One region of the Pseudarthrobacter sp. fls2-241-R2A-168 genome, then DNA from elsewhere that is predicted to be linked to it. Evidence: predicted binding sites of a transcription regulator. Region 1 holds the regulator's gene; the other holds the start of a gene.
What was found. Region 1 encodes HrcA, which represses chaperone genes, less so after heat shock. Its sites were predicted from a motif close to TTNGCACTCGNNNNNNNCGAGTGCNAA; they were not measured.
Positions count from the first base shown of each region.

Region 2: a site for HrcA is predicted at 16,547-16,573, ahead of groL (chaperonin GroEL). Genes of this name have one in related genera too.

Region 1 covers NZ_JARVSG010000007.1:156,603-166,336, forward strand. Annotated here, with positions in the region: gene lepA (translation elongation factor 4) at 1-1,358, shown strand, start outside; gene hemW (radical SAM family heme chaperone HemW) at 1,395-2,624, shown strand; gene QRN11_RS06015 (DUF4870 domain-containing protein) at 2,708-3,127, opposite strand; gene QRN11_RS06020 (DUF3097 domain-containing protein) at 3,268-4,122, opposite strand; gene hrcA (heat-inducible transcriptional repressor HrcA) at 4,298-5,311, shown strand; gene dnaJ (molecular chaperone DnaJ) at 5,394-6,521, shown strand; gene QRN11_RS06035 (16S rRNA (uracil(1498)-N(3))-methyltransferase) at 6,524-7,306, shown strand; gene QRN11_RS06040 (GerMN domain-containing protein) at 7,318-8,277, opposite strand; gene QRN11_RS06045 (PhoH family protein) at 8,654-9,734, shown strand, end outside.
Region 2 covers NZ_JARVSG010000010.1:218,502-238,624, reverse strand. Annotated here, with positions in the region: gene QRN11_RS08130 (TetR/AcrR family transcriptional regulator) at 1-329, shown strand, start outside; glycine riboswitch at 424-522, shown strand; glycine riboswitch at 524-661, shown strand; gene gcvP (aminomethyl-transferring glycine dehydrogenase) at 700-3,627, shown strand; gene gcvT (glycine cleavage system aminomethyltransferase GcvT) at 3,632-4,780, shown strand; gene gcvH (glycine cleavage system protein GcvH) at 5,387-5,770, shown strand; gene QRN11_RS08110 (L-serine ammonia-lyase) at 5,814-7,211, shown strand; gene QRN11_RS08105 (TspO/MBR family protein) at 7,244-7,777, opposite strand; gene QRN11_RS08100 (lipid II:glycine glycyltransferase FemX) at 7,903-9,036, shown strand; gene QRN11_RS08095 (peptidoglycan bridge formation glycyltransferase FemA/FemB family protein) at 9,162-10,478, shown strand; gene QRN11_RS08090 (threonine/serine exporter family protein) at 10,534-12,021, shown strand; gene QRN11_RS08085 (siderophore-interacting protein) at 12,022-12,861, opposite strand; gene QRN11_RS08080 (uracil-DNA glycosylase) at 12,876-13,646, opposite strand; gene QRN11_RS08075 (DUF3263 domain-containing protein) at 13,773-14,102, shown strand; gene QRN11_RS08070 (LytR C-terminal domain-containing protein) at 14,154-14,792, shown strand; gene QRN11_RS08065 (cold-shock protein) at 14,986-15,192, shown strand; gene QRN11_RS08060 (ABC transporter substrate-binding protein) at 15,189-16,469, shown strand; gene groL (chaperonin GroEL) at 16,750-18,378, shown strand; gene QRN11_RS08050 (ABC transporter substrate-binding protein) at 18,465-19,775, opposite strand; gene QRN11_RS08045 (ribonuclease HI family protein) at 20,049-20,123, shown strand, end outside.

The sequences.
Region 1 (9,734 bases):
GCGGCGACCCCGAGGACGTGCTCCGCGTTTCGGGGAAGACCGGAATGGGCGTTGAGGCGCTGCTGGACAAGATCGTCCGCGACCTGCCCGCCCCCGAGGGCGACGCAAATGCTCCTGCCCGAGCCATGATCTTCGACTCCGTCTATGACACGTACCGCGGCGTGGTCACCTACGTCCGCGTCGTGGACGGCATGCTGCACCCGCGCGAACGCATCCAGATGATGTCCACCCGGGCCACGCACGAACTCCTGGAGATCGGGGTAAGCTCCCCGGAGCCCACCCCCTCCAAGGGCCTGGGCGTCGGTGAAGTGGGCTACCTCATCACGGGTGTTAAGGATGTCAGGCTGTCCAAGGTCGGTGATACCGTCACCAACCTTGCCAAACCGGCCGCTGACTCGCTGCCCGGCTATGCCGATGCCAAGCCGATGGTCTTCTCCGGACTGTATCCCCTGGACGGCACTGACTACCCCGTGCTTCGCGACGCACTGGAGAAACTGATGCTCAACGATGCCGCGCTCGTATATGAGCCGGAAACGTCTGCTGCACTGGGCTTCGGTTTCCGCGTGGGCTTCCTCGGGCTGCTCCACCTGGAGATCACGCGTGAACGGCTCGAACGCGAATACAACCTGGACCTCATCTCCACCGCTCCCAACGTGGAATACGAGGTAACGCTGGAAGACAAAAAGGTGGTCCACGTGACCAATCCCAGCGAGTATCCTTCCGGCAAAATCTCCGAGGTCCGCGAGCCGATGGTGTCCGCCACCATCCTGGCGCCGAATGAATTCGTCGGCGCCATTATGGAACTGTGCCAGAGCCGCCGCGGTGTTATGGGCGGCATGGACTACCTGTCCGAGGACAGGGTGGAGATCCGGTACCGGCTGCCGCTGGCCGAGATCGTCTTCGACTTCTTCGACATCCTGAAGTCCAAGACCCGCGGCTACGGCTCGCTGGACTGGAAGGCCGACGGCGACCAGGTGGCCGACCTCGTCAAGGTGGACATCATGCTCCAGGGCGAGCAGGTGGATGCCTTCTCCGCCATCACCCACCGCGACAAGGCGTACTCCTACGGCGTCATGATGACCACCAAACTGCGCGAGCTCATTCCGCGCCAGCAGTTCGAGGTGCCCATCCAGGCTGCCATCGGCTCCAGGATCATCGCCCGCGAAAGCATCCGCGCCATCCGCAAGGACGTCCTGGCCAAATGCTACGGCGGCGACATCTCCCGCAAGCGCAAGCTGCTGGAGAAGCAGAAGGAAGGCAAGAAGCGCATGAAGATGGTGGGCCGCGTGGAGGTCCCCCAGGAAGCGTTTATTGCCGCCCTCACCACTGACGAATCCAAGGACAAGGCCAAGAAGTAGTGAACACCGCGTCCGGCAACACCGGAGGCCCCCGCAATGCCTAGTACTCTTCCCCTCGGCGACCCGGCGCCGTCGGACGGCCTGCTGCCTGCCCAGGCAGCGGACGGTGCGGCGGAGCGGGCGTTCGGGCTGTACGTCCACATACCGTTCTGTGCGGTGCGCTGCGGCTATTGCGACTTCAACACCTACACCGCAACGGAACTGGGCGGCGGCGCCTCCCAGGATGCATACGCCCAGACTGCCGCCTCGGAGGTGACGCTGGCAGCGAAGGTCCTCTCGGCGTCGGGCCTGCCTCCGCGCAAGCTGGGCACGGTGTTCTTCGGCGGCGGCACTCCCACGCTGCTGCCCGCCGCAGACCTGGCCCTGATCCTCCGCGGGGCCATCGACCAGTGGGGCATCGAAGAGGGCGCCGAGGTCACGACTGAGGCCAATCCGGACTCGGTAACGCCGGAATCCCTCGCGGTCCTGAAAGAGGCAGGGTTCACCAGGGTCTCCTTCGGCATGCAGTCCGCCGTCCCGCACGTCCTGAAGGTTCTGGACCGGACGCACACCCCAAGCCGCGTTCCACAGGTGGTGCAATGGGCACGCGAAGCGGGACTTGCAGTGAGCCTGGACCTGATTTACGGGACGCCGGGGGAGTCGCTCGCCGACTGGCGCCACTCCCTGGAAACCGCGCTGTCCTACGAGCCCGACCACATCAGCGCCTACGCGCTGATCGTTGAGGACGGGACCAAGCTTGCGGCCCAGATCCGCCGTGGCGAAGTTCCAGGTATTGACGACGACGATCACGCCGACAAGTATGAGCTGGCCGATCAGCTGATCACCGAAGCCGGCCTGGGCTGGTATGAAGTCAGCAACTGGGCCCGCACGCCGGAGCAGGCCTGCCGCCACAACCTCGCCTACTGGCGCGGGGATGACTGGTGGGGGATCGGGCCGGGTGCGCACTCCCACGTGGGCGGCGTCCGCTGGTGGAACGTCAAACACCCCACGGCCTACGCAGGCCGCATGGTCCAGGGCCTCTCGCCTGCCGCCGGCCGGGAAACCCTGGACCCGGAAACCCGGAACGTGGAGCGGGTGATGCTTGAGGCACGGCTGCAGTCAGGGCTGGCTGTCTCCACCCTCGGTGCAGACGGCAGGCACGAAGTGGCCGGCCTGATCGCGGACGGCCTGGTGGAGCCGGCGGCAGCCTTCCGGGGCCGGCTGGTCCTCACTCTCAAGGGCAGGCTCCTGGCCGATGCGGTGGTGCGCCGGGTCCTCCCGGACTAGATCCGCCAACAGCAACACGGGGTCACTCGCTGCCCAAAAACGCCTGGTTATTGGGCAGGGAGTGACCCCGTGTTGCTGGAACGCTACTTGATCCAGCGGAGGTTGTACTGGTAGCGGTGCGGCTGGCCACGGTTCACGTGGATTCCGGCCGCCACCGAGAAACACGTCAGGGCAATCCAGATCAGGGTGGCGATGACGGCGAAGATGTTGCCCACGACCGGCACAAACACCAGGATGTTGGCAAGCACGGCGGCGATGGTTGGGGGCAGGCTGAAGTTCAGCGCCTCCTTGGACTCCTGCGCGGTGAAGGGACCCCGGTCACGGAAGATCAGGTAGATCAGGAGTGCAGGGACGCAGCCCAGGATCCCGCCGAAATGCGAGAGCGTAGCCCACTGCCTGTCTTCGCTGGCCGTCAGGGGCAGCGCATTCGCGGGGACGCCATGGTACTCCGAACGGCCCTCGCCGCCCTGGCTGTCCCTGTGATCTTGTGCGTTTTCTGCCACAGTCTGTTCCTTCGAAAGTGCAATGGTGCTTGGTAAGAATGCCAATATCTGCTGAGGTAATGCCAGAAGCAGACACCGCAATACCAAGAATACTTGGTGAAGCCGCCCGCTCAGACGTCCTGCCGCTGGATCCTGTCAGTTCAGGGGACAGTGAGGAAGTCAATTACTTCCTCCACCCTGCCCAGCAGGGATGCTTCCAGGTCCGCGTAGGTGCGCACTGCGCCCAGCAGTTTCTGCCAGCCCAGCCCGATGTCCTCCTTGGTGGCGTGCGGCCGCCCGAACGCCTTGAGGATGCCGGTCTTCCAGTCCTGCCCGCGCGGCACTTCGGGCCACTTTTCAATGCCCAGGACGGACGGGCGGATCGCCTGCCAGACGTCGACATAGGGGTGGCCAACGATCAGCACGTTGCCGGCGGCTCCGGGGGAGGCCATGACCGCATCCGCGATCCGTGACTCCTTCGAATCGGGCACCAAATGGTCCACGAGCACGCCCAGGCGCCGACCGGGACCGGGCCTGAAACCGGCAACCGCCGCCGCCAGGTCATCAATGCCGTGCAGGGGTTCGACGACGATGCCCTCCACCCGGAGGTCGTCGCCCCATACTTTCTCCACCAGTTCGGCGTCGTGCTTTCCTTCCACCCAGATGCGGCTCGCCTTGGCCACCTGTGCCCGTTGGCCCGCCACCCGCACCGAACCGGATGCTGTCCGGCCGCCGGCCGGGCCCCCGGCCGGGGTTTGCTTGGGTACCGGTGGCATCAGCCGGATGGGCTGGCCTTCCAGGAGGAAACCGAAACCCAGCCGGAAGGACCTGGACTTGCCCCGGCGGTCCTCCAGGGCCACCACGTGCATGCCGCCTGATTTTTCCACCCGCGTCACTGCGCCTACCCAGCCGGACTGGACCTCCTCCAGTACCATGCCGCGCTCCACCGGCACTTCAAGCAGTTGCGATCTTGCAGGTGCCGTCAGGTCCTGGGCTCCCCAGTTCTGGTATTGCATGGATGAACTCCGCTTCGTGCTGGATCCGGGCCCGGAATTTCGCCCGGAGCGGTACCAATGCTAACAACGGGGCGAATCATAATAGACTGTTAGCACTTAGGCATGTCGAGTGCTAACCCCTGTGAGGTACGGTGCGGGCGGAACGGCTGCCCTGATCCCTGGATGGAGGTGGAGTGTGAGCGAACCGCGCAAGCTTGAAGTACTGCGGGCCATCGTGGAGGACTATGTCCACTCGCGCGAGCCCGTCGGGTCCAAGGCCCTGGTGGAACGGCACCATCTTGGTGTCTCCAGCGCCACCATTCGCAATGATATGGCCGCACTTGAGGACGAAGGGCTGATCACAGCCCCGCACACAAGCGCAGGCCGCATTCCCACGGACAAGGGCTACCGGCTCTTTGTGGACCAAATTTCTGCGGTCAAGCCGCTGTCGCAGGCCGAACGCCGGGCCATTCAGTCCCTGCTGGAAGGGGCAGACGACCTCGACGACGTCCTGGAGCGCACCGTCCGGCTGCTGTCCCAGCTGACCAACCAGGTGGCAGTGGTCCAATATCCGCACCTCAACCGCGCCCTGGTCCGGCATATCGAATTCGTCCTCCTGGCACCGCGGAAGGTGCTGGTGGTGCTGATCGCCAACAGCGGCAAGGTGGAGCAGCGGGTCATCGACGTCGGGCAGGACCTTGGCGACGACGTCCTCGGTACTTTACGCACGCATTTCCTGGCATCCCTTGGCGGGACTGCCCTGAGCCAGCTGACGCAGTCGCTGCCCGCAGTGGTGTCCGGCGTCGCCCCCGCACAGCGGCAGGCAGCCCAGGCATTGGCGCACGGGCTGGAAGCCCTGGCCCACAGCAGCCGGGAGGACCGCATGGTGATGGCCGGGACAGCCAACCTTGCCCGTTCCAACGTGGATTTTCCGCTCAGCATCGGCCCCGTGCTGGAGGCGCTGGAGGAACAGGTGGTGATGCTGCGGCTCCTGAGCGAGATGGCGCAGGACCACCGTGGGGTGGCCGTCAGCATCGGCCGCGAGAACCCGTACGACGGCCTGGCGGAGGCATCGGTGGTGGCCACCGGGTACGGGCCGGACAGTGTCGCGAAGATTGGCATCCTGGGCCCCACGAGGATGGACTACCCCACCACCATGGCCGCGGTCAGGGCCGTCGCCCGGTACCTGTCACGGATTTTAGGTCCCTGACCCGAACCGTCCGGCGGCCAGGCACGAACAGTAGCGCCCGCAGTACAACTGCAGGCAAAACAACAAGGAAGAGATACGAACTTTGAGCAGCCACTACGAAGTCCTTGGAGTCTCACCGGATGCAACCGGGGAAGAGATCAAGAAGGCCTACCGCAAGCTGGCCCGCACCCTTCACCCGGACGTTAACCCCGGCGAAGATGTGGCAGACCGCTTCAAGGCCGTGACCCACGCCTACGAAGTTCTCTCCGATCCCCAGAAACGCCGGGTGTACGACACCACCGGCAACGAGAACGGCACGGACAACGGGTTCGGCGGGGGAGCCTACGCCGGCCAGGGCTTCGCCTTCCAGGACATCTTCGATACGTTCTTTGGCGCCGGCGGTTCCTCCGGGCCCGCATCGCGTGTCCGGCGCGGCCAGGACGCCCTCATCAGCGTCCGGATCGAACTTCGCGACGCCGTTTTCGGCGTCAACAGGAAGCTCGAAGTGGATACGGCAGTGGTCTGCCCAACGTGCGAAGGCTCGTGCTGCCGGCCGGGCACCCACCCGGAGCGCTGCGACATCTGCGGCGGCAGCGGCCAGGTCCAGCGGGCGGTCCGGTCCATCCTGGGCCAGGTCATGACCGCAGCTCCGTGCGGCACCTGCGAAGGCTTCGGCACCGTCATCAAGGACCCCTGCAACGAGTGCAGCGGGCAGGGCCGCATCCGCAGCCGGCGTTCGCTGACCATCAAGGTTCCCGCCGGCGTTGCCACAGGCACCCGCATCCAGCTCTCCGGCCAGGGCGAGGCCGGTCCTGCCGGCGGCCCCGCCGGAGACCTGTACGTTGAAATCCGCGTCAACAACGACGCCACCTATGTCCGGGAGGGCGACGACCTCCACGCCACCCTGAACATCCCCATGACCGCAGCCGCGCTGGGAACAGACGTCACCCTGGAAACCTTTGACGGTCCCCAGGAGATCGATGTGAAGGCAGGAACGCAGTCCGGCGAGATCATCACCTTGCGCGGGCTGGGTGTCACGCACCTGCGCGGATACGGCCGGGGTGACTTGAAGGTCCATCTGCAGGTGGAGACGCCGGCGAGACTGGACGCGGCGCAGGAGGACCTGCTGCGTCAGCTCGCCAAGTTGCGCGGCGAACAGATCACGGAGGGCAAGCTGGCCGCCAGCGGCGGTATGTTCGCCAAGCTCCGGGACCGGTTCGGTAACCTGTAGCGGTGAGCAACCCCGTCTTTTTCACGGCGTCCGGGTCCTTGGACCAGATGGCACCCGAAGGGCGTTTTGTCCTGGCGGGACCCGAGGCCCGGCATGCGGTGACCGTCAAACGCCTGGCTCCCGGCGAGCCCGTGGACATCGTTGACGGCGCCGGCACCCGGATGAGCGGGAAAGTGCTGGCAGCCTCCCCGGCCGGGCTCGAGGTCGAATGCACCTCCGTGGTGGTCGAGGACCGGCCTGGGGTCAGGCTGGTGCTGGTCCAGGCCCTTGCCAAAGGCGACCGGGATGAGCTGGCCATCGAAACCGCCACCGAACTGGGGATCGACGCCGTTATACCGTGGCAGTCCGAACGGTCCATCGTGCGCTGGAAGGGGGACCGGGCGGCCAAGGCCCATGCAAAGTGGCAGTCTGTAGTTACCGCCGCTGCCAAGCAGGCCCGGCGGGCCTGGATCCCGGAGGTGCGTGCCGCCGTCGACACTGCCGGTCTCGCTGCTGCTGCCGGGGCGGCCGACCTCGCCGTTATCCTGCACGAGGACGCCGTGCGTCCACTGCGGTTGGTCCTGGAATCGTGGCTCTCGAATGATGCTGTAGAAGGGCCGCGGGAAATATTCCTGATTGTCGGCCCCGAAGGGGGCATCAGCCAGCGCGAGGTGACGAAACTGTGCGGCCAGGGAGCCGTGACTGCCCTGCTGGGACACCATGTGCTGCGTTCATCAACCGCCGGTCCCGCCGCCGTCGTGCTTGCCAGCGATGTCCTGGGCCGCTGGGCGGCGCCCGCAGCCTGAACGGCCACGGCTTACCGTACTTTGAATCCCCGGGTATCTTCGGTGCCGTTTTGCTGGCTATCGGGGTTGGACGTTTGCCCGACCCGGAGCTCGTAGTCGCCGGCGGGCAGGGTCAGGGCCAGCGTAAAGACTCCCGCCTGGGCAGGGTCCGCCGCGGCGGTGGTCTCGCCGGTCAGGAATGGTGTCTTGTTCCCGTTCTCCTCCGACCGTAGGATCTGCCAGCGGAGCTTGCCGCCCGCGGCCGTGCTCCGGCCGGTGATCTTGACGCTGCCGTCCGCCACCTCAACGTTTTCCTGCGGGTCGATGATCCACACCGGAGCCACGAGCCCGGCCGTGCGGGCCATGAGGGACCCCAGTTGCACGTGGTTGAACGCCACGTAATCTGTGTGCCCGTCCACCAGGATGCGCACGCGGATCTGCTGGCCGGAGTCAATCAGGCCGGAACTCGCCGCAGCCGCGGTGGCCGTATAGACCAGCTGCTGGATGGCCCGGGCCGCCATATCGGCGTCCAGGTTGCTGTTGAAGGCGTCCTCCGACACGTCAACGGTGATGATGTCCTTGCCGGAAATCGAGGTTGCCAGCTGTTTGGGGTTCTGCCAGGGGGTGAAGAAGTCCGGATCCAGGGGCTTTTCGGACATCATGGCGCGCAGGGCCCGCGTCACTGGATTTTCCTGCTCGGGAACATCCCTGAACTCGCGGTACAGGAATACGTTGCTGTTGCTGCGGCCAATCCAGTAAACCGGGGCCTTGTTGGAGGACTGCGTGGTTTCCAGGGGTGCGCTGGTGGCGGGCGCACCAGAGACACTGCCGGTGGCGGCGGGACTCGAGGCCAGGAGGCCCGTGGGTGACGGGCCCGGTTCGGCGATGCAGCCGGTCAGGGCAGGGATGGCAACCAGCAGCCCGGCAAGAACCATTGAACGGGCGCCGTTCAGTGTTCTTCCGGCCCGGTGGGGCCCTGCGGTTTCCGGCACCGTAATTGCCTGTCCTTCCCTGGTTGGATTGGCCGATCCCCGGTCAGCCTGGGCGCTTCCGTAGCACCCTGGATTTCCAGCATTACACAGCGCCGGCGGGCAAAAGCCGCCGGATGCGCCCAGCGGCCCAACTGCAACGTGAACGATATGAGGCCGATATGAAGTTGATACCTAATGACGGACAGCCGGAACCGGAACAGTATCGGCGGCCAGGGCCAAGCACCCCGCGCCCGTACCGGGGCGGGCATCGGGCCAGGGCTGCCCTCTGGCGTAAGATGGAAGGTACCGCTGAGACGCAACGGGGACAGCCCGCCGCCGATCAGCCAGCAGCCACTTTTTCGAGATCGAGGGGATCACGGGCCCGCGGGCCAACACCATGACTGAATCAGCTAACGGAAAGCGCAGGCTTGTCACCGGCGAAGGCGCCGCGGGGGAATTTCCCCACACACTCCCTGGCGTCCGCACCGAAGTGGTCCTCTTCGACAGCTCCGACCAGATGGTTCAATCCCTCGGCAGCCATGATGAAGCGTTGCGGTTCATTGAAGAGCAGTTCCCTGACGTGAACTTCCACGTCCGCGGCAACGAGCTTTCCATTAGCGGACCGGCTACGGACGTGCCGCGGATCATGCGGCTCCTCCACGAGGTCCGGGGACTGGTGGCACGCGGAACCGTCATCAGCCCGGCCGTGCTGCAGCAACTCGTTGCCCTGCTCCGTACCCAGTCCCTGCAGAACCCGGTGGATGTGCTGACCCATGACATCCTGTCCAGCCGCGGCAAAACGATCCGCCCCAAGACGCTGAACCAGAAGAACTACGTTGACGCCATTGACGCCAACACCGTCATTTTCGGGATCGGTCCGGCCGGTACCGGCAAGACCTACCTCGCCATGGCCAAGGCCGTCCAGGCCCTGCAGCAAAAAGAGGTCAGCCGCATCATCCTGACCCGCCCGGCAGTGGAAGCAGGGGAGCGGCTTGGCTTCCTCCCCGGCACCTTGAGCGACAAAATCGATCCGTACCTGCGTCCGCTGTATGACGCCCTGCACGACATGATGGACCCGGAGTCGATTCCGAGGCTCATGGCAGCAGGAACCATTGAGGTGGCGCCGCTGGCCTACATGCGCGGCCGCACCCTCAATGACGCCTTCATCATCCTCGACGAGGCCCAAAACACCACGCCGGAGCAGATGAAGATGTTCCTCACCAGGCTGGGATTCGGGTCCAAGATGGTGGTCACGGGCGATATCACCCAGGTGGACCTGCCGTTCGGCACGCGCTCGGGGCTGCGGATCGTGGAGGAAATCCTGCATGGCATTGACGATGTGAACTTCTCCGTCCTGGATGCCGCAGACGTGGTCCGGCACCGGCTGGTGGGTGACATCGTTAACGCCTACAGCATCTGGGACGACGCCCAGCGGAACAGGGTGAAGCATTCGGCAAGCCGGGAAAAACGGGGGGAAC
Region 2 (20,123 bases), on a different contig from region 1:
CCATGGCGGCGGCACCGGAAGGGGCGGCCGCCTATTTCATCCGGTCATCGCTCTGGTCCGACACCCCCATGGACCGGTCCTTCGTCGCCGCCACGCGCCTGGCTGAAGTGGCCCACGAGGAAGCACGCCGCCGCTTCGCTGCGATCCAGCACCAGTGGCTGGAGCTCATCGGCAAGGATGTGGGCCCGGCCATGGCAAAAGCTGTCCTCTACATGGGGGACGGGCTGTACTTCAATGCCATGTGGGAGAGCGGGCCGTCCGGAAAGCCCGGAAGCCGGGAGGCGGATGTGAAGGAACTGCTGGCCGCCGTCGACCGGCTGCGGGGCTAGCCGTTCATTTGCCCGGGGGACGGCGGCGTAGGAGAATTGGTCCATGTGCCGGCCGTTCCGGCAGCCAGCAAAAACAACCTAATTGAATAGCCTTTGATCTGCGGCGGGAGAGTTCTGCCAGAAGGTACAAGCAGGCGCCGTAGGAGCAATACCTCCCCAGGAATCTCACAGGCCCATGTACCGCCGCGGCGAGGCACCTCTGGAAAGCAGCACGCTGTCCGCCCCGGGAAACCGTCCCGGTTCCTGGACTGCTGTGCTCACCGACGGTGCAAGCGGGACCGGCGCAAGCAGGGACCGCGGAAACTCTCAGGTCCAGTTACAGAGCGGGGAGGACCCGAATCGATGTGGCGTACCCTGCGCCGCCTTATGTATGGAGTTCCTCGTGACTGCTATTTCGGCCTCCGCCATTCCAGCCTCCGCCAATCCCGCCACTGCTCCGGCTGCCACCTTCGTTGACCGGCATATCGGCGCCCGCCGCCAGGCCGACGTCGACACCATGCTTAAAGCCGTCGGCTACGACACCGTGGACGCACTGGTTGATACCGCCGTGCCCAAGGACATCCGCCAGGATTCGGCACTGGCACTGGCCGGCGCCCTGAGCGAAGTCGAGGCGCTCGCTGAGCTGCGGCGGCTGGCGGCGAAGAACAAGACCGCTGTGCAGATGATCGGCCAGGGCTACTACGACACCGTGACCCCGCCGGTGATCCGCCGCAACATTCTTGAGGGCCCGGCCTGGTACACCGCTTACACGCCCTACCAGCCCGAGATATCCCAGGGCCGCCTCGAAGCACTGCTGAATTTCCAGTCCATGGTCGAGGACCTGGTGGGGCTGCCGATCGCCAATGCTTCCCTGCTGGACGAAGCCACCGCCGTCGCCGAGGCCGTGCTGATGATGCGCCGGGCCAACAAGAACGCAGCCGCCCGGGACGGCAAGACGGTGCTGGATGCGGACTGCCTGCCGCAGACTATCGCCATCGTCAAGGGCCGCGCCGAGGCGCTCGGCTTCGAGGTGGAGGTCGCCGACCTCGCCCAGGGACTACCCGACGGCGCCGTCAACGGCGTTGTCCTCCAGCAGCCCGGCGCCTCCGGCCGGGTCTTTGACCACACCGCGGTCATCGCCGAGGCGAAGGAACGCGGAGCCCTGGTGACTGTTGCCGCCGACCTCCTGGCCCTCACCCTCATTACGCCTCCCGGCGAGCAGGGCGCCGACATCGCCGTCGGCTCCGCCCAGCGTTTTGGCGTCCCGCTGTTCTACGGCGGCCCGCACGCCGCCTACATGGCGGTGCAGAAGGGCCTGGAACGCTCCATGCCCGGCCGCCTGGTGGGGGTTTCCAAGGACAACGCCGGAGTGCCCGCCTACCGTCTGGCCCTCCAGACCCGCGAACAGCACATCCGCCGTGAGAAGGCCACCTCCAACATCTGCACCGCCCAGGCGCTGCTGGCGATCGTTGCCTCGATGTACGCGGTGTACCACGGCCCGGAGGGCCTGAAGGCGATCGCCCGGTCCGCGCACACCCACGCCAAGACTCTCGCAGCGTCCCTCAAAGCCGCCGGCTTCGACGTGCTGCACACCAGCTTCTTCGACACCGTGACGGTCTCCGTCCCCGGGAAGGCCGCGGGCATCGTCGCCGCCGCCGAAGCCAAGGGCATCAACCTGCGCAGCATTGATGCGGACACGGTGGGCTTCTCCACCGATGAAACGACGACGGCGGCAATCGTCGACGGCGTCCTGGCCGCCTTTGGCGCCACCCAGGCAGAGGTGACGGACGGTTTCGCCCTGGACGCCGCCGTCGAACGTTCCTCCGACTTCCTGCAGCACCCGGTGTTCAACACCCACCGCTCGGAGACCCAGCTCCTGCGCTACATCCGGAAGCTTTCTGACCGGGACCTGGCGCTGGACCGCACCATGATCCCGCTGGGCTCCTGCACCATGAAGTTGAACGCCACCGCCGAGATGGAAGCCATTTCCTGGCCCGAGTTCGCTTCAATCCACCCGTTCGCCCCGGACTCCCAGACCGAGGGCTGGCGCGAACTCATTGCGGACCTGGAAGCACAGCTGACAGAGATCACCGGGTATGACCAGGTATCCATCCAGCCGAACGCCGGGTCGCAGGGCGAGCTCGCGGGCCTGTTGGCGATCCGCGGGTACCACCACTCCCGTGGTGATCAGCAGCGCAACATCTGCCTGATCCCGGCTTCCGCCCACGGCACCAACGCCGCTTCCGCTGTGCTCGCGGGCATGAAGGTTGTTGTCGTCGCTACTGCTGCCGACGGCACCATCGATCACGCCGACCTGTACGCCAAGATCGAGGCACACAAGGACGCCCTGTCCTGCATCATGATCACCTACCCGTCCACCCACGGTGTGTACGACGCCGACGTCCGCGAAGTCTGCGACGCCATCCACGCGGCCGGCGGCCAGGTGTACATCGACGGTGCCAACCTGAACGCCCTGGTGGGGCTGGCGCAGCCGGGCAAGTTCGGCGGCGACGTCTCGCACCTTAACCTGCACAAGACCTTCTGCATCCCGCACGGCGGCGGCGGACCCGGCGTCGGACCGGTTGCTGCCAAGGCACACCTCGCACCGTTTATGCCCGGCAACGCGGCCACGTGGACCGAAGGAAACGACGTGCCGATCTCCGCGTCCAAGTACGGCTCCGCGGGCGTGCTGCCCATCTCCTGGGCCTACGTGAAGCTGATGGGCGGACAGGGGCTCACCGAAGCCACCAAGTCCGCGCTGCTGGCAGCAAACTACGTCGCCGCCCGGCTGAATGACTTCTTCCCCGTCCTGTACACCGGTGAAGGGGGACTGGTAGCCCACGAGTGCATCCTGGACCTGCGCGAGCTGACCGCCAAGACCGGCGTCACCGCGGAGGACGTGGCCAAGCGCCTCATCGACTACGGCTTCCACGCTCCCACCCTGGCGTTCCCCGTGGCGGGCACCCTCATGGTGGAGCCCACGGAATCCGAGGATCTTGGCGAGATTGACCGCTTCATTGAGGCGATGATCTCCATCCGCGCCGAAATCGACCAGGTGGCGAACGGCGAGTTCTCCGTGGAGGACAGCCCGCTGCGCAACGCCCCGCACACGGCGGCCGCCGCCATCAGCAGCGACTGGGACCGCGCCTACCCGCGCGAACAGGCGGTGTTCCCGGTGAAGTCGCTTAAGCAGGACAAGTACTTCCCGCCGGTAGGCCGCATCGATGGTGCGGCTGGCGACCGCAACCTGGTCTGCTCCTGCCCGCCGCTGTCCGAGTTCGAGGATTCGACAAGCTCAACCACCGGCTTGGAAGGCTGAGCACATGAGTGAGAAGTACACGGCCCTCTATGAGGAGCACAAGAAGCTCGGTGCCTCCTTTACCGACTTCGGCGGCTGGCAGATGCCCCTGAAGTACAGCTCCGAGCTCGCCGAGCACCACGCCGTCCGCAAGAGCGCCGGGCTGTTCGACCTCTCCCACATGGGCGAGGTATGGGTCAGCGGGCCGGACGCCGGCGCCTTCCTGGACTACGCCCTGGTGGGAAAAATTTCCGCGATGCCCGTGGGCAAAGCCAAATACTCTTTGATCTGCAACGAGGACGGCGGCATCATCGACGACCTCATCACCTACCGGCGGCCACCGGCTGCTGACGGCACCGATGTCTTCCTGGTGGTCCCCAACGCCGGCAACGCCGCGGTGGTGGCCGCTGAACTGGCCAAGCGGGCTGCCGGGTTCGACGTGCAGGTGGACGACGCTTCCGATGCCACTTCCCTGATCGCTGTGCAGGGCTCCAAGGCGCAGGAACTGCTGCTCCGCCTGGTCCCTGCCGCGCAGCACAGCCTCGTGACGGACCTGAAGTACTACGCCGCCGTCGAAGTCCCGTTCCTGGTGGGCGGCGCAGGACTGGACCTGCTGCTCGCCCGGACCGGCTACACCGGCGAGGACGGTTTCGAGATCTTTGTGTCCAACGACGACGCCCCCGGGCTTTGGCAGGCGCTCGTCGCCATCGCCGACGACGGCGAGCTGACGCCCGCGGGCCTGGCCTCCCGCGACTCCCTCCGGCTCGAAGCGGGAATGCCCCTCTACGGCAACGAGCTGTCGCTGCAGGGCGACCCGTTCGCAGCAGGCCTGGGGCCCGTCGTCGCGTTGTCCAAGGAAGGTGACTTCGTGGGCAAGGCCGCCCTGGCAGCCAAGAAGGAAGCGGGCGCCGGTTCCACTGCCGGGCGCAGGCTCGTCGGGCTCAAGGGATTGGGGCGCCGGGCCGGCCGCGCCCACTACCCGGTCCTCAAGGACGGCAACGTCGTCGGCGAAGTCACCTCCGGCCAGCCCTCGCCCACCCTCGGCTACCCCATCGCCATGGCATACGTCGACGTCGGGTTCACCCAGCCCGGCACGCCACTGCACATCGATCTGCGCGGCAAGGCAGAGCCCTTCGAAGTCGTCGACCTCCCGTTCTACAAGCGCTCCAAGTAGTTCTCCGGTCCGTGGTTGAGTCCGGTCCCGCCGGACCGGACTTTTCACGCGTGCTTACTTGGGTGCCTGGCTGTGGTCACCATTGGCCCGTCGGGTGCGGCAGGTCACCGATTCCGTGGGCTGCGGGTTGCGTCCGGGCGCACCGGACCGGACTTTTCACGCGTGCTGCTCGTTCCTCGCTTTGACGCACGCTTTCGAAAAGCCCGGCTCCGCCGTGCCCTCGTGGTCAGGTCACCGTCCCGGTGGTTGAGCTTGTCGAAACCTCAGGGCAGGCGACGACTAATCTCGGTGGATGAGTCGTTGGGCTGCGGGTTGCGTCCGGGCGGACGGACACATCATCTTGGGCGGTTAAATCCCTCGAGACTGAGGGGTTCGTCCTGCCTGGCCGTGATTGCGCTTGTTGGAGACTGGACCCTGCAGCACTCTGGCGACGTGTTTGTTTTTCTGGACTGTTGGCCTCGAAAACTGAACCTGCTTTGGCGGCTGTGGGGATTCCGGAAGCGTACGTCAGAGGCGAGGAACGAGCCAGTACGCGGAGGAATCCGCACAGCCGCACCCAACCCGGCCACGAAGAGTTTTCAAACAACAAACAAAGGAAAAACACACATGGCAAAAGTTGCCGCAGACTTGCAGTACTCCGACGAGCACGAGTGGGTGGCCCGGGAGGGTGGGAACCTTGTGTCGATCGGGATTTCCGCTGTCGCTGCGGATGCCCTCGGCGACATCGTCTACGTGGACCTGCCCGAGGTGGGTGCCACGGTGACGGCGGGGGAGACCTGTGGTGAAGTGGAGTCCACGAAGTCGGTCTCCGATTTGTACTCGCCAGTGACGGGTGAGGTGGTGGAGATCAATACTGGAGTTGTGGATGATCCCGCGCTGATCAACAACGATCCCTATGGGGCCGGCTGGCTCTTCAAGGTAGCTGCCGAGTCCGAAGGACCCCTGCTGTCCGCGCAGGAGTACGCGTCCAAAAATGGCGGGGACCTGTAATCCCCGTCAAGCAGCACCAAACCTCTATTAAGGATTTACGCACATGGCTGTTGGTGTCTTTGATCTCTTCTCCATCGGGATCGGGCCTTCGAGTTCGCACACCGTAGGGCCGATGCGCGCTGCCGCCGTCTTCGCCGAGGAGCTGAAGTCCTCCGGAGCGCTGGACCGTGTGGCATCGCTGCGGGTGGACCTCTATGGTTCCCTCGCGGCGACCGGCCACGGGCACGGCACCATGACCGCGATCCTGCTGGGACTGGAGGGCTTCCACCCGGAGCTGATCCTGCCCGACGAGGTGGAGGAACGGCTCGCGGCCATTGCCGAAACCGGAATCCTGAAGCTGGCCGGTGAGGTGCCCCTGCCGTATGGGGTGAAGGACATGGTGCTGCGGCCGCTGACCATCCTGCCGCGGCACACCAACGGCATGACCTTCACCATCTTCGACGCCGAGGACGAGATCCTGCACACCGCCACATTCTTCTCCGTGGGCGGCGGCTTCATAGTCCGGGAAGGCGAGGAGGACGCTGCACGGCAACAGTTGGAGGAGTCGAAGAAAGAACTTCCGCTGCCGTTCCGGACCGCCGCGGAACTTTTGGGCCGCAGCCAGTCCAAAGGACTTTCCATTGCCGACATCATGCTGGTCAACGAGAAGGCCTCCCGCTCCGAAGAGGACATCCGCGAGGGCCTGCTGCACATCTGGTCGGTGATGGAGGACTGCGTGCAGGTGTCCCTGAAGCGTGAAGGGCTGCTGCCCGGGGGACTGAAGGTCCGCCGTCGTGCGCCTGATTGGCATGACCGCCTGCTGAAGGAAGACAAGGACCGGGACCCCAAGTATTGGCAGGAGTGGGTTAACTTGATCGCGCTGGCGGTGAACGAGGAAAACGCCTCCGGCGGCCGGGTGGTCACCGCCCCCACCAACGGCGCGGCCGGGATCATCCCGGCGGTGCTGTACTACGCCCTGCATTACGCCCCCGGGATGGAGAATGCCACCCAGGAGGACCGCGACGACGTTGTGGTCAAGTTCCTGCTCACCGCGGGCGCCGTCGGGGTGCTGTACAAGGAGCAGGCCTCGATTTCCGGGGCTGAGGTGGGCTGCCAGGGCGAGGTGGGATCGGCGTCGTCCATGGCGGCTGCCGGCCTGGCCGAGGTGATGGGCGGAACTCCGGCGCAGGTGGAAAACGCGGCGGAGATCGCGATGGAGCACAACCTGGGGCTGACCTGCGATCCGATCGGTGGACTGGTGCAGGTGCCCTGCATCGAACGGAACGCGATCGCCGCGGCGAAGGCCATCAACGCCGCGAAGATGGCGCTCTGGGGTGACGGCTCCCACCGGGTCTCGCTGGATGAGGTCATCGTGACCATGCGCGAGACCGGCAAGGACATGAGCTCCAAATACAAGGAAACGGCCATGGGCGGCCTCGCCGTCAACGTGGCCGTGTGTTAGGAGCGGCCTGAAAGCGACAGGTGGACCGCCCCTCAGTTGTGGAGGGCGGCCCACCAGTTAAGCGTTGCGGCGAACACCAGCCAGGACACGTAGGGCAGGAGGAGTACGCCTGCCGTGCGGCTGACGGGGCCAAAAGCCAGCACAGTAACCGCGACGGCGGCGATCAGGGCAATGATGATGGCCAGAGCCAGCCACAGGGCAGCTCCGCCGATGGCGGGGTAGAGGCCGAAGAACACGGGCGTCCACGCAAGGTTCAAGGCAAGCTGGAGGCCATATAGTCCCAAGGCGCGCGGGGTGCCGGGTTCCTGCTTGCGCCACACCAGCCAGGCGGCCACGGCCATCCCGGTATAGAGAAAAGTCCAGACCGGGCCGAACACCCAGTTCGGCGGTGACCAGGGCGCCTTGTCCGCGGCGGCGTACCAGCCGCTCACGTTGTTGAAGGTGGCGAGCGAGCCGAGACCCGCAACAAGGAACGATGCAGCCACGAAGGCAACCAACACCAGGACCTGCCTGCTGATGCCCGGCGGTTCCTGATTTTTCCGCGGGGATGGTTCCACCTGCTGCATGCCCCAACCCTTGCCAAGAGCCTCGCTGGAGTCAAGGCAACAGGGCCGGCTCCAGCTTTGAGATGCGGCTCGAGTCCGCTCGACTGAAAAGCCGCCGTGCCGCCAGGCTTTAGACTTGAGGCTGCATGTCCGCACGCAGCCACGAGTACAGAACCGCGCACAACCCCCGATTGGACACGGCCCCTTTGCGAGAATTCACCGCACGTTTTGCCACAGCCGAGGAAATTGAAAACTGGGACAAGCACGTCACGGCCAACCCGAACGGCGGCAACATGCTGCAGTCCGCCGCGTACGCGACGGTAAAAAACGGCGCTGGCTGGAAAGTCCGGTTCCTGGTCCTGGAAAGCCCTGGCTCTGCCAGCTACAACCTGGTGCTGGAGAAAAAGTTTCCGGTCATGGGCCGGCTCTGGTACCTCATCAAGGGCCCTGACCTGGCAGCTGCCGGGGACCTCGGGGCAGCGCTGGAAGCCTGCGCAGCCTTTGTCCGCGACAGGAAACTCAACGTCTTCACCATCAAGATCGAACCGGACATCGTGGACTCCGACGATGCCCAGGCGCACTTGGCCGCCACCGGCCTAGTGAAGGCCCCCAACATCCAGTCCAACGACTCCACCGCGCTGCTGGACATCTCCGGCGCCGAAGAAACAGTCTTCAAAGCAATCTCCTCCCGGGCCCGCAACGCCATCCGCCGCGCTGAACGGGAAGGCTGCGAGGTGCTGCGGGAAGAACCCGGGCCCGCAACCTACCGTGCGCTTTATGACCTCATGGCGGACACTGTGAACGCCAAGGGCTCCATGCCCCTGCGCAGCTACGAGTACTACGCGGCGTTCTGGGACGAGTTCTGCAGCCGCGGCCAGGGCAACTTCTTTTTCGTCTACGAGGACGACAAACCCAGCGTGGGCGCCTTCGTGATCAATTACGGCGCCAAAGCAACGTACAAGGACGGCGGTTCCACCCAGAACCGCAAACAGTACGGCGATTCGCACCTGGTCCAGTGGGCAGCCATCCGGCGGATGCAGGAACTTGGCTGCACTGAATACGACTTCTGTGGCACACCGCCTGCCTCCCGGATCAAGGACAAGAGCCACAACCTGTACGGCATGGGGATGTTCAAGACCAGCTTCACCAAAACCGTCACGGATTTTGTGGGCTGCCACGACTACATCCTTGCCCCGCTCCGCCACCGCCTCTGGGTCAACGGCGCAGAAAAGGTCTTCCGCCGGATTGAAACGGCGCGGACCGGCCAGCAGTTCTACTGACCGCAGCCCCGGCGCAGGCTTAGTCCGCAGGCTGAACCCCGGACTGTAAACAAGGCCGCGCCCGCATACCCGTCCCTGATCCAGCGGCTTTCCTGTTAGCCGCACACCGTGAATAAGGAAATCCCTTGAATCCAGTCACCACCGGCACCGATCTTGAATTTGCCATCCTCAGCGACTCAGAGTTCGAGGCCTTTGCGGTCAAGCACCCGCAAAACAGCTTCCTCCAGTCCGTCGACTTCGCCCGATTCCAGCGCGCCCGCGGCCAGCAGGTGGAGCTCTTTGGCATCCGGCGCGGCGGCGAACTGGTGGCTGCCGGGAAGCTGAACTACACCACTACGCGGCTGGGGTACACGGTGTGTGAATGCGCCAAGGGTCCCCTGATGGACTACACGGACCTCGAACTGGTGCGGGACGTCGTCGGACTCCTCCGCCGGCGGGCTGCGGAGCGCAAAGCCGCGGAACTGCGGATTTCCCCCAACCTGAAGTACATCGCCCGCGACGAGGACGGTGCAGAGCACCCGGAGGTTGAGGACAACCGCCCGCTGGTGTCACGGCTGTCCGGCCTGGGCTTCCAACACCAGGGACTGGAGATGAACTTCGTCAACGTGAACTGGATGTTCATCAAGGACCTGACCGGAATCACGGACGCCGAAGAGCTCATCATGGGCACGAGCTACCGGACGCGCAAGGCCATCCGGAAAGCTGAGAAAAATGGCGTCTTCCTGGAACAGGCCACGCTGGAAACCCTGGACGAGTTCTACGGTGCGCTGAGTAAGGCCGGGGACGAAAAGGGATTCGTCTACCGCGAGCGCGCCTACTACGAGCACCTGCTCCGGACCACGTCCCCGGAATTCACCAAGCTCATGATGGCGAAGATCGACATCCCGGCCTACCGGAAATCCATCACCGAGCGGATGGCGGCCGAATCAGCCACCGCGGCGGAGTTGCGCCGTGAGGTGGAAGAGACCGGCAGCAAGAAAAAGGCGAACCGGCTCAAGGTGGTCCAGGACCTCGTGGACAGCTACGAGCGGAGCCTGACGGACATCGAGCGGTTCCCCGACTCCGTGGGTGTTGCCACTGTGGCCGCCATCCACTTCGTCTGCTACGGGGACGAAGTGGTGTGCGTGATCGGCGGCACCGTGCAGGACTACATCTACTTCAACGGGGCCACGTCGCTCTACTGGGGAATGATGCTGCACGCGCTGGAAAAGGGATACCCGCGGTACAACTTCTACGGAACGTTCGGCATTTCCGGGCAGGACGAGGAAGGCCACGGCGGCTACGAGTTCAAAAAGGGTTTCGGCGGAGAAGTGGTCCAGCTGGTGGGTGACTTCGTGATGCCGGTCCGGCCCGCCGTCTTCCACGCCAACCGCCTGGCCCGGACCGCCGTGGCAACAGCCCGCACGGTGCTGGGCAAGCTGCCCCTGAGGCGTACGGCCTGAAAGACTGGTCACAACACCGCACCGGGACACTGCACCGCACTGGGAGGAGGCAACCATGACTGACCAGCCTGAGTACCCCGGGCGCAGGCCGCAGACGGACGGCCTGCCCAAAACGGAGCCACTGACAGCCTCCCAGGCGCGCCAGAACGCCGCCGCGAAAAGAATGCTGCGCCGCCTGGTCCAGGGCGAAAGCCCGCCTACCGCTCCTTTGAGCATCGTGGACCGGCTCACCGGCAGCCCCTACGCCAACCCGATGATCCAGGTGGGCGGCGTCGACACCTCTGCCCGCAAGACCCTCGACTTCGTCCTGCACCTGGCCGAGACGATGTTCCGCTATGGCGCCGGTGCGTTGGAGGTGGAAACCAGCATCATCGCCGTCACCGCGGCGCTGGGGCTGAAGAACATCGAAGTGGACATCACCAACCAGTCCGTCGGCATCAACTACGCTCCCAAGGACCAGACACCCATCGCGCTGCTGCGCGTGGTGCGCTCCTGGACCAATAACTACGCGGGCCTGGCCAAGGTCCACCAGCTGGTCACGGACATCGTGGCTGGGGGAGTGGGCCGTGACGAGGCTATCCGCCGGCTGGATGAGGCGATCACCAGCCCTAAACCGTTCCCGCGGTGGCTGGTCACGGTGGCGTTCGGGACCTTCGCGGCGGTCTTCGTGGGCGTCCTGGGCGGCGGGCCGGTGTCTTCGGCCATCGCCTTTGTGGCCAACATTGGCATCAGCCTGCTGGCCCGCCAACTGGGCCGGTGGCGGGTGCCGGACTTCTTCATCACCGCCAGCTGTTCGTTTGTGGTGACACAGCTGGCGCTGCTGCTTTGGCAGTTCGGGCTGACAACATCGCCGGCCATCGTGGTGGTGGGCGGAATCCTGCTGCTCCTGCCCACGGGACGCCTCGTCTCCTCGGTGCAGGATGCGATCAACGGCTTCCCCGTTACGGCTGCGGGACGGTTCCTGTCAACGCTGCTGACGTTCGGCGCCATCGTTGCGGGCATCGCCGTCGCCTTCGTGGTGGGCGAGCTGACAGGCATGCAGCGGATCGATGTCACGGAGACGTTCCCGCCGGCCTACGACCTCTGGGTCCTGGTGATCTTCGTGGCGGTGGCCGTGATGGCCATCGGGATTACGGAGCAGACCACCTGGAAGCTGCTGCTGCCCACGGCGGGAGTGGGAGTGGCGGGCTACTTCGTGCTGCTCGCCGCCGGCCAGCTGGGAGTCGGGGACCGGTTCTCGCCCGCGCTGGCTGCCGTAGTGATCGGCCTGCTGGCCCGCGTGGTTGCCCTGCGGATGGGGGCACCGCAGCTTGTGGTGGCCGTGCCGGCCGCCTTGATCCTGCTGCCGGGCCTGACCATCTTCCGGTCCATGTATGTGCTCACCATCGAGGAAGCCGAGATCCTCCTCGGCGCCGGCGGGATGCTCAATGCCGGTGCGATTGTCCTGGGAACGGCGGGCGGGATCGTCCTCGGCGACACGCTTGCCCGGCCGCTGACCAGGAGCCTGGCGAGCAACGAGCGGCGCCGGGCCCGCCGCCGCTGACTAGATCTGGCCGACCGGCAGCTTCTTCTCCGCCTGGAACACGTCCTCCACCCGGCCCTTGGCCCAGTAGCCCGAGAGCGAGACCTGCTTGCGGTCGAGGCCGCGCTGCTTGAAAAAGACGTCGCGCAGGGCCTTCATGTAGCCACGCTCGCCATGGGCGAACACGTCCACGCGGCCGGCAGGCCACGCGGCATCGGCCACGGCCTGGACCAGGAGGTTGCTCTCGCCGGCAGGGACGCCGTTGCGGGTGAGCCAGCGCAGTTCAAATCCCGGCGGGGCAGCGATGGGCTGGATGTCAGCGTCGGAATCCACCTCAAGGAAGGCCAGGCCTGTGGCTTCGGCCGGCAGCGACTCGATGACTGCCGCGATGGCCGGCAGTGCAGCCTCATCGCCGGCGAAAAGGTACCAGTCCGCGTCGGGTGCGGGATTGTAGGCGCCACCCGGGCCGGTGAACGTCAGGGTGTCGCCCGGCTGCGCCTGCGCGGCCCATGGACCCGCCAGGCCCTCGTCGCCGTGCACCACAAAGTCGATGGCCAGTTCGCGGGCTGCCTCGTCCACCCAGCGGACGGTATAGGTGCGGGTGAAGGGCCACTGTTCCCGCGGCATGGTTTCGCGGACGCTCCACAGGTCCAGGGGGGAGGGGTACTCGATGCCCGGCTGCGGGAAAACAATCTTGACGTAGCGGTCAACGAAGTCGTTGTTGGAGAAGTCTGCGAAGCCGTCCCCGCCGGCAACAATCCGGACCATGTGCGGGGACAGTTCTTCCCTCCGGATCACTGTGAGATTGACCTGCGGACGGCTTTTTTTGGTGGCGCTGGTGGCGGCGGGCACGGTGCTCATAAGGCAAGCCTAAGCTAGGGGACTGGCGGGAGCTCCCAGGTTACGTCCGGCGCACCCTGGCTGCGCAGGAGTTCGTTCACCCGGCTGAAGGGGCGGGAACCAAAAAAGCCGCGGGACGCGGACAACGGGCTGGGGTGGGCGCTCGCCACCGCGGGCGCCCCGTCCAACAGAGGGCGGACGCTGTCCGCGTCCTTGCCCCACAGCACTGCAACGAGGGGCTGCCGTGACCCGTCCGGACGGCGCCGGCCTGCGACGGCGGTGACGGCCGCCGTCGTGATCTTCTCCCAGCCTTTGCCGCGGTGCGAGCCGGGGGAGCCCGCCCGCACCGTCATCACCCGGTTCAGGAGCAGCACACCCTGGTCTGCCCAGCCGGACAAGTCCCCGTGCACCCGGGCGGGCACACCGAGATCCGCTTCCAGCTCGCGGTAGATATTTGCCAGGCTCCGCGGAATGGGCCGCGTGCGAGGGTCAACCGAAAAGGAAAGCCCCACCGCATGCCCCGGCGTGGGGTAGGGGTCCTGGCCAACAATGAGCACCTTCACGTCCGCGAGCGGCTGCCGGAAGGCCCGCAGGACGTTCGACGGCGCCGGCAGGACCTGGTGCCCCGCTGCCACTTCGCCGGCAAGGAAGGTCAGTACGTGGCGGAGTTCGCTTTCAACTCCCGCCAGAGCAGCAGCCCAGTCAGGTGCCATAAGCTCATCCAGGGGGAGCAGCGCCAGCTCCGCGAAACCCACTGCATCCGCCGGTTGCTGCGCCAGGTCGAACAAAGCATCTGATTCAAACACCGTCCCATTCTTGCAGGGACGCCCAGGGTGAGGGGCCGGCAGCCAGGCCGTGTGCAAATGACATTGGTGTTATTCGCCCGTAGCATGGGGGTCAGACATTTTTGTAAACCAGCAAAGGAGTATGCAGTGGCGGAGCCAGCCCGGGAGCACCTGCCGGAGCAGGAACCACGGCATTCACTCCTGGCCGATTTCTCGCTCCGTGACTCGCCGCTGAGCGAGCGGGAGCAGCAGATGCTCGCCCTCGAACGGCAGTGGTGGAAGTACGCCGGTGCCAAGGAGCAGGCCATCCGGGAGCTCTTTGACCTCTCCGCGACCCACTATTACCAGCTGCTCAATGCCCTCATCGATACCGAGGATGCGCTGGCCCACGATCCCATGCTGGTCAAGCGATTGCGTAGACTACGTACGTCGCGTCACCGTGCACGTACTGCACGGCGCCTGGGGTCCGACGCGTAAGACGCTCCCGCTGTGCCCTCCAGCAGCAAACCAACAAGGATGTCATCCACCATGACCAGATATGCCCGCGATGAATTCGACAAGGTCCCGGAGACTGCTTCGCGACAAGGTGTCCACCGCACGGCTTCCGCCCCCGCCAGGGTGCGGCTGTGGCCTATCCTCGCCGTGGGCGTGGCAGCACTGGCCATTGGGCTGGTGTCTTTCCTGATCCTTCCCAAGCTGGGTTTCGCCACAGCCGGTGACCAGGCCTCCGTCAGCCAGGAGGCAGCGCCGCTGGCCGGCACCGGATCCACGCCCTCGGCAACTCCGGACGCTTCTCCGTCCGCTGATGCCCAGCCTTCCGCGACGGCTGAACCCGAAGCAAGCGCCGAGGCCAAATCCGCACCGATCGCATCTGCCGAGGCCCCTGCACTGATCAACAAAGCCCAGGCTGTGGCCATCTACAACGCCGCGGGCACCGCAGGGCTGGCAAGCCGTGTTGGCGGCACGGTCCAGGCTGACGGCTGGACGCTGGGGCAGGTGGGCAACTGGGCCGGTTCGCCACAGCAAAGGTCCACCATTTTCTACTCGGGAGCAGGCCAGCTGGCCAGCGCCCAGGCGCTGGCAGAGCTCCTTGGTATCCCCACGCTGGTGAACAGCACGGAATTCCAGGTGCCCCTGGTTGTGGTGCTGGGGCCCGGCTACCGGTAGACAGCGTCCGTCCTGGCGGCCACGCACCTGCCCGCCTGCCCGGCTGTTACGCCTGAATAACTATTGCCGGCTGTCCCGGAGCCGTCCCGCCCCGGGGGGCACGGAGTTGGCTAGAGTGATTTTCAGGTTCGGTTCGGGCCAGCCGGAATACCGCGGCGTGGACACCCGGACACAATGGAAAGAGTGGTCGGACATGGCACTGGGGACCGTCAAATGGTTCAACGCGGAAAAGGGCTACGGCTTCATCACCGTGGACGGCACGGGTGATGACATCTTTGTCCATTGGTCCGCCATCCAGGGCGAAGGCTACCGGGCCCTCGACGAAGGCCAGCGCGTGGAGCTCGAAGTCGGCGAAGGCGAGAAGGGCCCGCAGGCCGAAAGCGTCCGGCCGGCCGAGTGAACAGCGCTTTCCTCCGTCCCGTGGGCATCCGCCGGACACTCATCACAGCTGCCGCCTGCTCAACCCTCGCCCTGACCGCCTGCTCCGGTGCCACCGGCAACGCGAGGGTGGAACCGGCGGAGGCGTCCGGGGACGGCACCCTGCGGATCGGGCTGATCCTGGACAGCACCGGCGAGAACTCCTTCCTGAACGCACCCCAGCTCGCTGCCGCCAGGCTCGCCGTGCAGGAGATCAACGCCGCGGGCGGCCACAAAGGCAAGCCGGTGGAGCTGCTGCCTACCGAAACGGGCCAGGATGCCGCCGGGCAGGCCCAGGCACTCGTTTCCGCAAAAGCTGACGTTGTGATCGGCCCCACCGATTCGAGCCACGCCGCCGCTGCCATAGACATCCTGTCCCGCGCCCGGACACCCCTCATCTCGCCCGCCAACACGGCCGCCGGCCTCAGCACCTCCAACAGCGGCGGCTATTACTTCCGGACGGCAGCTGCCGACGTCGCACAGGGCCCCGTCCTCGTGAAGCTCGCCAAGGACGCCGGCGCCATAACTGTGGCCGTGATGCACCAGGACGGTTCCTACGGCACGGACGTGTCAGCCGCCGTCGCCACCGCTGCGGAACAGGCCGAAATGAACGTGGCAGCCACCAAAGACTTCAAACCGGGTGAGGTTGGCCCTGCTGCCGCGGAGGTCGGCAAGGCCGGAGCGGATGCTGTGATTGTCATCGCCCGGGACGGTGCACAGGGTGTCCTGGCCGAACTCGCCAATGCCGGCGTGGACGGGAAGCGGATCATCCTCAGCGACGGTGCCTTTGCCCGCTACAGCTCCCGGCTGCCCGCCAAGTTCCTCGACGGCGCCCGGGCGGTGGTTGCCGGGCAGCTTCCCGACGCCGACTTCCAGGCCAGGCTGCTCACGGTGGACCCAGGACTGAAGGATGTTTCGTTCGCCGCCGAGGCCTACGACGCCGTGACCGTTGCCGCCTTGGCTGCCGCCAGGGCGCAGGATGACGCCGGCCGCTCCATCGCCGCCAACCTGATCTCCGCCTCCGGAGGAGCGGTGGAAGGATCCTCCGGGAAACCGGAGGCCGATGCCTGCCAGACCTACAAGGACTGCCGGGCAGGGCTCATGACCCGCCCCGATATTAATTACGACGGCGAATCGGGCCCGATTGCCTTCGACGCCAACGGGGACATCACCACCGCCACCTTTACCGTCTATACCTACGCGGCCGACAACAATCCTGTGCCGAGCGGCCGGGAGACCGCCGGACGGGCAGCGGGCTGAGCTTCGCCCTCGGCTAAACGGGGCAAAGCAGGGTCTTATTCGCTTGCACTCTAACGTGGGGAGTGCTAATTATTGAGTTAGCACTCTGACGTACCGACTGCTAAAGCAAAGCTGGTTCCGGCCCGCGGCGCGCTGCACCGGTCGAGGAGCGAAGAAACACCTAACTGGAGTGAGATCCGCAGCCGGAGGCATACAGAGGCCAATGGCGAAGGATCGTCCGTCGCGGGCACTGCAGCGAAGGTTCATTCTTAACGACTGTCCCGAAAGGACTACTGCCGTTATGGCCAAGATCATTGCATTTGATGAAGAGGCACGCCGCGGCCTTGAGCGGGGTCTGAACATCCTCGCCGACGCCGTTAAGGTCACCCTCGGCCCGCGTGGACGCAACGTCGTCCTCGAGAAGAAGTGGGGCGCCCCCACGATCACCAACGATGGTGTTTCCATCGCCAAGGAGATCGAGCTGGACGATCCTTACGAGAAGATCGGCGCCGAGCTGGTCAAGGAAGTTGCCAAGAAGACGGACGACGTCGCCGGCGACGGTACCACCACGGCAACCGTGCTGGCACAGGCACTGGTGAAGGAAGGCCTGCGCAACGTTGCTGCCGGCGCCGACCCGCTGTCCCTCAAGCGCGGCATCGAGAAGGCCGTTGAGGCCGTCACCGCCGAACTGCTGAACTCCGCCAAGGAAATCGAAACCAAGGAAGAGATCGCCGCAACGGCGTCCATCTCCGCCGGTGACGAGGAAATCGGTGCCCTCATCGCCGAAGCCCTGGACAAGGTGGGCAAGGAAGGCGTCATCACGGTCGAGGAGTCCAACACCTTCGGCCTGGAGCTTGAGCTCACCGAAGGCATGCGCTTCGACAAGGGCTACATCTCCGCCTACTTCGTCACTGACGCCGAGCGCCAGGAAACGGTCCTCGAGGATCCGTACATCCTGATCGTCAACTCCAAGATCTCCAACGTCAAGGAACTGGTTGCTGTCCTCGAAAAGGTCATGCAGTCCAACAAGCCGCTGCTGATCATCGCCGAGGACATCGAGGGCGAGGCCCTGGCCACCCTGATCGTCAACAAGATCCGCGGCACCTTCAAGTCCGTCGCCGTCAAGGCTCCGGGCTTCGGTGACCGCCGCAAGGCACAGCTCGCCGACATCGCCGTCCTCACCGGTGGCCAGGTCATCTCTGAAGAAGTTGGCCTCAAGCTGGAGAACGCCGGCCTGGAGCTCCTGGGCAAGGCACGCAAGGTTGTTGTCACCAAGGACGAGACCACCATTGTCGAAGGTGCCGGCGACGCCGACCAGATCGCCGGCCGCGTGGCCCAGATCCGCGCCGAGATCGAGAACTCCGATTCGGACTACGACCGCGAGAAGCTGCAGGAGCGCCTGGCCAAGCTGGCCGGCGGCGTTGCAGTCATCAAGGCCGGTGCCGCAACCGAGGTTGAGCTCAAGGAGCGCAAGCACCGCATCGAAGACGCAGTGCGCAACGCCAAGGCTGCTGTTGAAGAAGGCATCGTGGCCGGTGGCGGCGTGGCCCTCATCCAGGCCGGTGCCAAGGCATTCGCCAACCTGCAGCTGTCCGGTGACGAAGCAACCGGTGCGAACATCGTCCGCGTTGCCATCGACGCCCCGCTGAAGCAGATCGCCTTCAACGCCGGCCTGGAGCCGGGCGTTGTGGTCGACAAGGTCCGCGGCCTGCCCGCAGGCCACGGCCTGAACGCCGCAACCGGCGAGTACGTCGACCTGCTGGCTGCCGGCGTGAACGACCCCGTCAAGGTGACCCGCTCTGCCCTGCAGAACGCGGCCTCCATTGCCGGTCTCTTCCTCACCACCGAGGCAGTTGTGGCCGACAAGCCCGAGAAGAACGCTGCCCCGGTTGGCGGCGGCGACGACATGGGCGGCATGGGCGGCTTCTAAGCCTTCCCTGCCGGGCCTGGTCCCGCGAATACATAAATGCGGCCCCCTCTTGGAGGGGGCCGCATTTGTTTTGTCCAGCAGGAGATTTACTTCCTGGCGCTGGCCAGCATTCCTTCAACTTCCTTTTTGAATGCTTCAGCAGCTGCCTGCGGCGTGAGGCGGTCGTAAAGGACTTCATCGGTGTACCGCTTGATGACGTTCTGCACGCTGCCGGCACCCACCGGCGGAACCGGTGGTGCTTCCTTGATATCCGCGGCGATGTCCTTCAGGAAGCTGACCACCGTGGTGTCCGCAGGCTTCAGCGAGGGCGTGATGCCCTCCACGATCTCCGGGTTGGTGGGTACGCCCCGGTCAGTCATCAGGATCGCCCCGGCTTCAGGGCTGTTGGCCAGGTAGTTGATGAAGGTGGCTGCCTCTTCCGGATGCTTTGAGCGGGAGGAGGCGGACCAGAACATGGTGGGCTTGTAGTACATGCCGTTCCCTGCAGCGGAGCCGTCAGTGCTGGGCGCGCGGAGCATCTTGATGCTGCTGCCGGTCGTCGCCTCGAGGGAACCGAGCTGGTTTGTCCACCACCAGGCCATGCCCACCCTGTTGGTGCCGAAGAGGCTTTCTTCCAGCCCCGCGCCGGCGTCTTCGGTGGCGACAGTGGCGGGCGGGCTGGCCTTCGAATCACGCTGTTCCTTCAGGCGCTCCCAGAAGGAGGCGGCCGTCGAGGTATCGAAATCCAGCTTGCCGTCCTCTGAATAGAGGTTCTCGCCGTGCTGCCGCAGCCAGATGATCAGGTCCGCTTCGTTGGCGCCGTAAGCCGCGCCGTAGTTCTTGCCGTCATCTGATGCGCTGATCTTGGCGGCCGCGGCCATGAAGTCATCCCAGGTCCACTTCGTGTCATCCGGGAGGGGAACATTGGCCGCCTCAAAGACTTTGGTGTTGGCCATGACCACGTAGGCATTTTGGCCTGTGCTCAGGCCATACTGGGCGTCGTCGTACTGCCCTGATGCCAGCGCTTCCTTGTCCAGCTTGGAGGTGTCGATACCCTTCTGCTTGGACAAATCAAGGAGGGCACCGCGTCCGCCGTATTCGGCGATGTACTTCTGGTCCATCTGGATGACATCCGGCGCGTCGTTCGCAGCAGTCTTGGTGGCGAGCTTGTCCCAGTAGCTGGCCCACTCGCCGGGCTCGGATTCGATCTTGATATTCGGGTGCTCGGCTTCGAAAGCGTCAATGACCTTTTCGGTCTGTGCGTTGAGGTACTCATTGCCCCACCAGGCAAACCGCAGCGTCACTTCCTCGCTGTTGCCGGAACCGCCGGACGCGCCGCATCCTGTTGCCAGGAGGGAGAGGGCCACTGCTACTGCGCCCAGCTGGAATTTCCTCCGCCTGCCGGTTGGAATCGTCATCGATGTGCCTTCCTCGTTCTGGTGGAAACGCCTTCTCCTTGGGTGACAAAGGGGACGTCCTCGCCCGCCTCGCCCAGACCAAGAAAGCGTTTTCTGGTATGACATCCGATTGTGCCGGGCGCCGATGCCGCCGTCAAGGAGTTTCGGTAAACGCTTTCCTGCCAAGGGGTGTTCCTTCGTCCGGTGAGGGCAGGCAGCGGTCACAGCAGGCAGCAGTGGCCGGAAGCGCGGCCCGACCATCTGTTTGTCGGTCTCTTCTGGCAGGATGGACCGGTGACGATTACAGCAGCGGCCGACGGTTCGGCTTTGGGAAATCCCGGCCCGGCAGGCTGGGCCTGGTACGTGGAC